One region of the Cronobacter dublinensis subsp. dublinensis LMG 23823 genome, then DNA from elsewhere that is predicted to be linked to it. Evidence: predicted binding sites of a transcription regulator. Region 1 holds the regulator's gene; the other holds the start of a gene.
What was found. The regulator LexA, encoded in region 1, represses DNA repair genes until DNA is damaged. The targets are predictions, from matches to a motif close to TNCTGTATGTACATACAGNA.
Positions count from the first base shown of each region.

Region 2: the regulator LexA is predicted to act here: its motif matches at 1,454-1,473, upstream of uvrB (excinuclease ABC subunit UvrB).

Region 1 covers NZ_CP012266.1:3,986,181-3,990,461, forward strand. Annotated here, with positions in the region: gene dinF (MATE family efflux transporter DinF) at 1-1,231, opposite strand, end outside; gene lexA (transcriptional repressor LexA) at 1,354-1,962, opposite strand; gene AFK67_RS18455 (diacylglycerol kinase) at 2,071-2,439, opposite strand; gene plsB (glycerol-3-phosphate 1-O-acyltransferase PlsB) at 2,572-4,281, shown strand, end outside.
Region 2 covers NZ_CP012266.1:1,428,121-1,432,401, forward strand. Annotated here, with positions in the region: gene AFK67_RS06555 (ABC transporter ATP-binding protein) at 1-663, opposite strand, end outside; gene uvrB (excinuclease ABC subunit UvrB) at 1,551-3,572, shown strand; gene yvcK (uridine diphosphate-N-acetylglucosamine-binding protein YvcK) at 3,748-4,281, opposite strand, start outside.

The sequences.
Region 1 (4,281 bases):
GCCACAGCCCGTGGTTGCCGAGATACGGCAGCGTTAGCAGCGTCAGTCCAAACCCCAGCGCCGCGACAGCCATGCTGTTGCGCATCTCGGCCCCGCGCGTCGCGCCGATAAACATGCCGTCCAGCAGATAACACCAGACGCCGACGAGAGGCAGGATCGCCTGCCAGAAGAGATAAGGCTGCGCCAGCGCCTGCAGCGATGGCAGGGAGGTTAGCAGCGACACGATAGACGGCCCGGCGACGGCATACAGCAGCGTGAACGCGAGCGCCACCATGCCCGCCTGTCGGCACGCGGCGCGCCAGACGCTATGCAGTTGCGATTTGTCCTGTGCGCCGAACGCCTGACCGGCGTGGGCTTCCACCGCGTAGGCAAAGCCGTCGAGCGCATAGGCGGTAAAGGTGAGTAGCGTCATCAGCAGCGCGTTAACGGCGACGATATCGCTGCCGAGCCGCGCGCCAAGCACAGTAATGGATCCAAAACAGAGTTGCAGCAGCAGCGAGCGCAGCATGATGTCCCGGTTCAGCGCCAGCAGCCTGCCGACGCCGCCGCGCCAGGCGGTTTTCAGCATCAGGCGCGTAATGCCGCGCAGGCGCAGAACGCGCGCCGCCATAATAAGCCCGATGCCAAGCGTCGCGTACTCCGCGATGGCGGTCGCAAGCGCCGCGCCCTGTACATTCAGGCCCAGCCCCATCACAAACCAGAGATCGAGCGCGATATTAAGCAGATTACCGACGACCAGCAGAATGACCGGCGCTCTCGCATATTGCACGCCGAGCAGCCACCCCAGCAGCACCAGATTCGCCAGCGACGCGGGCGCGCTCAGCCAGCGAATTTCGAGAAACCGCCGCGCCTGCGCCAGCACAGCCTCGCTACCGCCGGTGATATGTAACGCCAGGTGAATAAGCGGTTCACGCAGCGCGATAATCAGCGCGCCAGCAAGCAACGCCAGCGCCATCGGCTGTACCAGCGCGCGGGCCAGCGCTGCCGGATCACGCGCGCCGAACGCTTGAGCAGTAAGGCCAGTGGTGCTCATACGCAAAAAGAGGAGCAGCATAAACAAAAAGCTGGTGGCGGTCGCGCCGACTGCGACGCCGCCCAGATACACCGGGCTGTCGAGATGGCCTATCACTGCGGTATCGACCAGCCCGAGCAGGGGCACGGTGATATTGGAGAAAATCATTGGCAGCGCGAGGCGCCAGAGGGCTTTGTCGGTAGAGGTCAGAAAGGGCATATGGCGTTCCGATGCCGTTACGCGAAGAAAACCGTTAAGAGAGGTCGCGAAGCCGGAGAGCCATTACCGTAACCGGGGCGGGCCAGTTACGGTAATGAAGCGTCACGAGGCCGGTAACGCTGTCAGAGCCATTCGCCGTTGCGAATAACGCCGACCGCGAGGCCTTCGATAGAGAAGTTGTGCTCACGCAGATCGACAACGATAGGTTTAAACTCGCTGTTTTCCGGCAGCAGCTCAACGACATTCCCCTGCTTTTTCAGGCGTTTTACCGTCACTTCATCGTCGATACGCGCCACAACGACCTGGCCGTTGCGTACATCCTGCGTTTTATGCACGGCTAACAGGTCGCCGTCCATGATCCCGATGTCTTTCATCGACATCCCGCTAACGCGCAGCAGAAAATCGGCATTCGGCTTAAACAGGCCCGGATCGACCTGATAGTGGCCTTCGATATGCTGCTGCGCCAGCAGCGGTTCGCCCGCAGCGACACGCCCTACCAGCGGCAGGCCGTTTTCTTCTTCCTGCAGCAGACGAATACCGCGCGATGCGCCAGAAACAATCTCCAGCACCCCTTTGCGCGCCAGCGCTTTCAGGTGCTCTTCCGCCGCGTTAGGCGAACGGAACCCCAGACGTTGCGCAATTTCCGCGCGCGTAGGCGGCATGCCGGTCTGGCTGATGTGATCCCGAATGAGATCAAACACCTCTTGTTGCCTGGTAGTTAATGCTTTCATTCCGCCCCCTGGGTGCATATACAGTGATGCTGTGAGTATATACAGCTAAAGGCGATTTTAAAACCATAACCGGTTAAAAAAGCGCTTCTTTAGCGATTTCTGGAAAACTTATCGCAAATGCTGCCAGAGCAGCGTGACCCACACGACCAGCGCAAGGATAATCGACATCAGCACGGCGGCGGAGCCCATGTCCTTGGCGCGGCCCGAAAGCTCATGAAATTCAGGACCGATACGGTCCACTACCGCTTCGATGGCGCTGTTGAGGATCTCGACGATCATCACCAGCATCACGGAGCTTATGAGCATGACACGGGTCATCGGGTCGACGTCCAGCCAACAAGCGATAATAATTGCAGCAATAACGGCGACCGCCTCCTGGCGAAACGCCGCTTCATTTTTCCAGGCAGCGCTCAATCCCTTCCAGGAATAGCCAGCTGCTTTAATAATTCGGGTTAATCCCTTGGTGTTATTGGCCATGACAAGAAACCTTTTTTAAATTCAGGCGTCAATGCTAATGCGCTTCGATAAAGAAGCACCACAGAAATTCTACGGAGTTTCTGATATTCTTGCGCCGCAATTGCATTATTAACCAGAGGCTTTACATCGTTTATGTCCGGTTGGCCACGAATTTACTACAAATTACTTAATTTACCATTAAGCGTGCTGGTAAAAAGCAAGTCCATCCCGGCGGCGCCCTGCCCCGAACTTGGGCTCGACACGTCACGTCCCATCATGTACGTGCTGCCATATAACTCGAAGGCAGATCTCCTGACGCTGCGGGCCCAGTGCCTGGCGCACGATCTGCCGGACCCTCTGGAGCCGCTGGTTATCGACGGCACCGAGTTGCCGCGCCATGTGTTTATCCATGGCGGCCCGCGCGTGTTCACGTACTACACGCCGAAAGAAGAGTCGATCAAGCTGTTCCACAACTATCTTGACCTGCACCGCAGCAACCCGGATCTCGACGTCCAGATGGTGCCCGTCTCCGTCATGTTCGGTCGCGCACCGGGCCGCGAAAAAGGCGAAGAAAACCCGCCGCTGCGCATGTTAAACGGCATTCAGAAATTCTTTGCGGTCTCCTGGCTTGGCCGCGACAGCTTTGTCCGTTTCTCGCCGCCGGTGTCACTGCGCCGCATGGCGACCGAGCACGGCACCGACAAGCGTATCGCCCAGAAGCTGGCCCGCGTGGCGCGCATGCATTTCGCCCGCCAGCGCCTCGCCGCCGTCGGTCCGCGTCTGCCGGCGCGTCAGGATCTCTTTAACAAGCTGCTCTCGTCAAAAGCTATCGCCCGCGCCGTTGAAGACGAAGCGCGCACCAAAAAAATCTCGCACGAGAAAGCCCAGCAGAACGCCGTGGCGTTAATGGAAGAGATCGCCGCCAATTTCTCTTATGAGGCGATTCGCCTTACAGACCGCGTACTGGGCTTTACCTGGAACCGTCTCTATCAGGGCATCAACGTCCATAACGCCGAGCGCGTGCGTCAGCTGGCCCACGACGGCCATGAGATTGTGTATGTGCCCTGCCATCGCAGCCACATGGACTATCTGCTGCTCTCCTACGTGCTCTATCATCAGGGGCTAGTGCCGCCGCATATCGCTGCCGGTATCAACCTGAACTTCTGGCCTGCCGGGCCGATTTTCCGTCGCCTGGGCGCGTTCTTTATTCGCCGCACCTTTAAAGGTAATAAGCTTTATTCCACGGTGTTTCGCGAATACCTGGGTGAACTGTTCAGCCGCGGCTATTCGGTAGAGTACTTCGTTGAGGGCGGGCGTTCACGCACCGGTCGTCTGCTCGACCCGAAAACCGGCACGCTCTCTATGACCATCCAGGCGATGCTGCGCGGCGGCACGCGTCCGATTACGCTGGTGCCGATTTACATCGGCTATGAACACGTGATGGAAGTGGGCACTTACGCTAAAGAGCTGCGCGGTGCCACCAAGGAAAAAGAGAGCCTGCTGCAAATGCTCCGCGGCCTGAGCAAGCTGCGTAACTTAGGCCAGGGTTACGTGAACTTCGGCGAGCCGCTGCCGCTTATCGCCTTCCTTAACCAGCATGTGCCGGAGTGGCGCGACGCTATCGATCCTATCGAAGCGGTGCGTCCGGCATGGCTGACGCCAACGGTCAATGAGATTGCGGCACAGCTGATGGTGCGCATCAACAACGCGGGCGCGGCTAACGCCATGAACCTCTGCTGCACCGCGCTACTGGCGTCGCGCCAGCGCTCGTTAACCCGCGAGCAGCTGACCGAACAGCTGGAGTGCTACGTGAGCCTGCTGCGCAACGTACCGTACGCGTCGGACGCCACGGTGCCGGACGCG
Region 2 (4,281 bases), 1.9 Mb from region 1:
GCTGCCGCGGGCCACGGCGCGCCCGCGATGCAGCAGACAGAAGCGATCCGCCACCCGGCGGATAAACGCCAGATGGCGCTCCACCAGCAGCAGACCCATGCCCCACTCGCGGTTAAGCCGCACCAGAATATCTCCCAGACGCGGGATAAACGCCTGCGCGAGCCCGCGCGTCGGTTCATCGAGGATCAGCAGGCGCGGGCGCGTGACCAGCGCCTGGGCCAGCGTCAGCTGATGCGCGACCTCCGGCGTCAGGCGCGAGGCCTGTGCGTGGCGCTCGTCATACAGCGCCGGGAAGAGGTCGAATACCGGCTCTGGCAGCGCGGCGGCGACATGAGGTTGGGCGAGCAGGGCGATATGCAGATTTTCTTCGACGGTGAGCTGCGAAAAATAGCGTCGCTCCTGCGGCACGTAGCTGATGCCGAGCGCCGCGCGCGCCTGCGCCCCAACGCGCATGAGCTCCTGCGGCGCGCGTCCGGCCTCGCGCCAGAGAATGCTGCCGCTTTTAACGGGCAGATACCCGGCCACGCAGTTCAGCAGCGTGGTTTTCCCCATGCCCGGCGCGCCAATGACGCAGGTGCACTCTCCCGGCAGTAAATCGAGGCTGACATCCCACAAGCTGTGCTGTGTGCCGTAAAAGTGGTTAACCGCGTGCAGACTTAACATGGCGCTTCTCCTTGAGACAGGGTATCGGAAAACAACGTTAGCGCGCCGCGCATAAGCCCGGCTGCGCTGTGACTTCCCCGGCCTGCCCACGCATCCTGCTTCGCTCCCCGGCAAGGACGAAGAGCGGGTGTAGTTCCGGTAACAGGGCCATTGCAATTCCCTTGCCAGCCAGTGAAAACGCCTTTGATTGTCCCGGGAATTGAGACTAAACCTAAAGGAACGGCGGCAAGCCAGTGCGTTATTCTGGCGAAAGCCGCCCGGCGTGCACTTTTTGAGTGCCGCAACAGGCGTGGTTTTGGTGCAGCGCGGGCGCAGGCAACGCGAAAATGGGGGAAAAGGCCTACGTCAGACACGCCGGTCGGAGGCGCGGACACCGCGAAAACCAGGCGGGAAAATTTTTTTCTGCGTCCAAAACCGAGGCCCGGCGCGATTCGCCCACGCGGCGCGCTTTCAGGGCTGGAGGCAGTTATCCACTATTCCTGTGGATAACCTTGTGCATTAGAGTTAGAAAACGCGCCGTAAGCGAGAGCGGATGCGGGTTCCACCCGATCTGGCGCGAAAGCCGTCTTTTATGAAAAATCATTAAGAATTAGCAGGTTAATTAAAAGCAAGCCATGAAGGAAAAGTGTCATCTGCTGCAACAAAAGTATCACAGCTTCACTTGACAAATGTTAAAGAACAAAAAGTTCTGGGGATAACCGCCGCCCGCCAGTGTTTTATCTGGTAGACCGCGAAATTTTCTTCGTTCCGACCGGAAAAAAGGCGGCAGAGACACTATCCGCGCCGCGGCTACTGATTTTATATCCAGTATTTAACGCTGGCAAAAATCGCTGCGGTGAGTACAATTAACGCTCTGTCCCGCGCAAATCTTCATCAGGTGTTTCTTCATGAGCAAACCGTTCAAACTCAACTCCGCTTTCAAACCTTCCGGCGACCAGCCAGAGGCTATCCGCCGCATCAAGGAAGGGCTGGAGGACGGACTGGCGCACCAGACGCTGCTGGGGGTGACGGGCTCGGGTAAGACCTTCACCATGGCGAACGTGATAGCCGATTTGCAGCGCCCGACGATGGTGCTGGCGCCCAACAAAACGCTGGCCGCGCAGCTCTACGGCGAGATGAAAGAGTTCTTCCCGGAGAACGCCGTCGAGTATTTCGTCTCCTACTACGACTACTACCAGCCGGAAGCCTATGTGCCGAGCTCTGACACCTTTATCGAAAAGGACGCGTCGGTGAACGAGCATATTGAGCAGATGCGTCTGTCGGCGACCAAAGCGCTGCTTGAGCGCCGCGATGTCGTGGTGGTGGCGTCGGTGTCGGCTATCTACGGTCTGGGCGATCCTGATCTCTATCTGAAAATGATGCTGCATCTCACCAAAGGGATGATTATCGACCAGCGCGCTATCCTGCGCCGTCTCGCGGAGCTGCAATATACCCGCAACGACCAGGCGTTTCAGCGCGGCACCTTCCGCGTGCGCGGCGAGGTGATTGATATCTTCCCGGCGGAATCGGACGACCTGGCGTTGCGCGTCGAGCTGTTTGACGAAGAGGTGGAGCGGCTGTCGCTGTTCGACCCGCTGACCGGCACCGTGGATTCCATCATCCAGCGTTTCACCGTCTACCCGAAAACGCACTACGTCACCCCGCGCGAGCGCATCGTGCAGGCGATGGAAGAGATTAAAGTGGAGCTGGCGGAGCGTCGCAAGGTACTGCTTGAGAACAATAAACTGCTGGAAGAGCAGCGTCTTACCCAGCGCACCCAGTTTGACCTCGAAATGATGAACGAGCTCGGCTATTGCTCGGGCATCGAGAACTACTCGCGCTATCTCTCAGGCCGCGGGCCGGGCGAGGCGCCGCCGACGCTGTTTGACTACCTGCCGGCGGACGGGCTGCTGGTTATCGACGAATCACACGTTACCATTCCGCAAATCGGCGGGATGTTCCGCGGCGACCGGGCGCGCAAAGAGACGCTGGTGGAATATGGCTTCCGCCTGCCGTCGGCGCTGGATAACCGTCCGCTGAAATTTGAAGAGTTCGAAGCGCTGGCGCCGCAGACGGTTTACGTCTCGGCGACGCCGGGCAACTATGAGCTCGAAAAGTCGGGCAGCGAAATTATCGATCAGGTGGTGCGCCCGACCGGGCTGCTCGACCCGATTATCGAAGTGCGCCCGGTAGCGACGCAGGTGGACGATCTGCTGTCAGAGATCCGCAAGCGCGTGGCCATCAACGAGCGCGTGCTGGTCACGACGCTCACCAAGCGCATGGCCGAAGATTTAACCGAATATCTGGAAGAGCACGGCGAGAAAGTGCGCTATCTGCACTCGGATATCGACACGGTCGAACGTATGGAAATTATTCGCGATCTGCGTCTTGGCGAGTTCGACGTGCTGGTGGGTATCAACCTGCTGCGTGAGGGGCTGGATATGCCCGAGGTCTCGCTGGTGGCAATCCTTGACGCCGATAAAGAGGGCTTCCTGCGTTCCGAGCGCTCGCTTATCCAGACCATCGGCCGCGCGGCGCGTAACGTCAACGGTAAAGCGATTCTCTACGGCGACAAAATCACGCCATCAATGGCGAGAGCCATCGGCGAAACCGAGCGCCGCCGCGAGAAGCAGCAGCGTTATAACGAAGAGCACGGCATCGTGCCGCAGGGGCTCAACAAGAAAGTGGTGGATATTCTGGCGCTTGGCGAGAATATCGCCAAAACCAAGCCGAAAGGCCGCGGCAAAGGCCGCAGCGTAGCCGATGTCGAAGCCGCTGAACTGGCGCTCACGCCGAAAGCGTTGCAGCAGAAAATTCATCAGCTCGAAGCGCAGATGGTGCAGCACGCCCAGAACCTGGAGTTCGAAGAGGCCGCGCAGCTGCGCGACAAGCTCCATCAGCTGCGCGAGCTGTTTATCGCCGCGTCGTAATGTTTTGGTGTGATGTGATGTGATGTGCGCGGCGGGTGCGCTAACGCTTACCCGCCCTACAAAAAATCACGTCGCTCACCCGCCGTGATTTAATCAACAACGTGGTTTACCCAGGGCGGGTAATCGAAGCGCACCCGCCATCACCACAGCCCCGTCGTCACGGTACCTCAACGTATTACCCCAACGCCTGGATCGCTTTTTCGAGCGCGACGCGCAACAAATGGCGGTCGTGGCGGTAGGGGATATCGCTCGCTTCGAGCGGCTCCTGGATGATAATCCGGTCCTGCGCGCCGCTGACATCCACTTTCGGGCCGACAACTACGGCGTCCACCACGCGTTTACCGACATACGCTTCCATCAGCGCCAGCTTTTCTTCGAGACGCAGCGCGGCGGCGGCCGGGCTCAGTTCGCGGCCCAGATTGCCGATATACACCATCGGCGCGGGCGTGCGGCGCAGCGCCTGCGCGAGGTCATCCAGCAACAGCAGCGGCATCAGGCTGGTGTAAAAACTGCCGGGGCCGATGATGATTAAATCAGCCTCGGCGATCGCCTCGACCGCCTCGCGCGTCGCCTGCACCTTCGGGTAGAGCATCAGCTCTTTTGGCGGGTGGCTCAGCAAATCGATATTCACCTCGCCATACACTTCGTTGTCATCGCGATCGATGGCCATCAGATCCACCGGCTGTTCAGACATCGGAATTAAGAACGC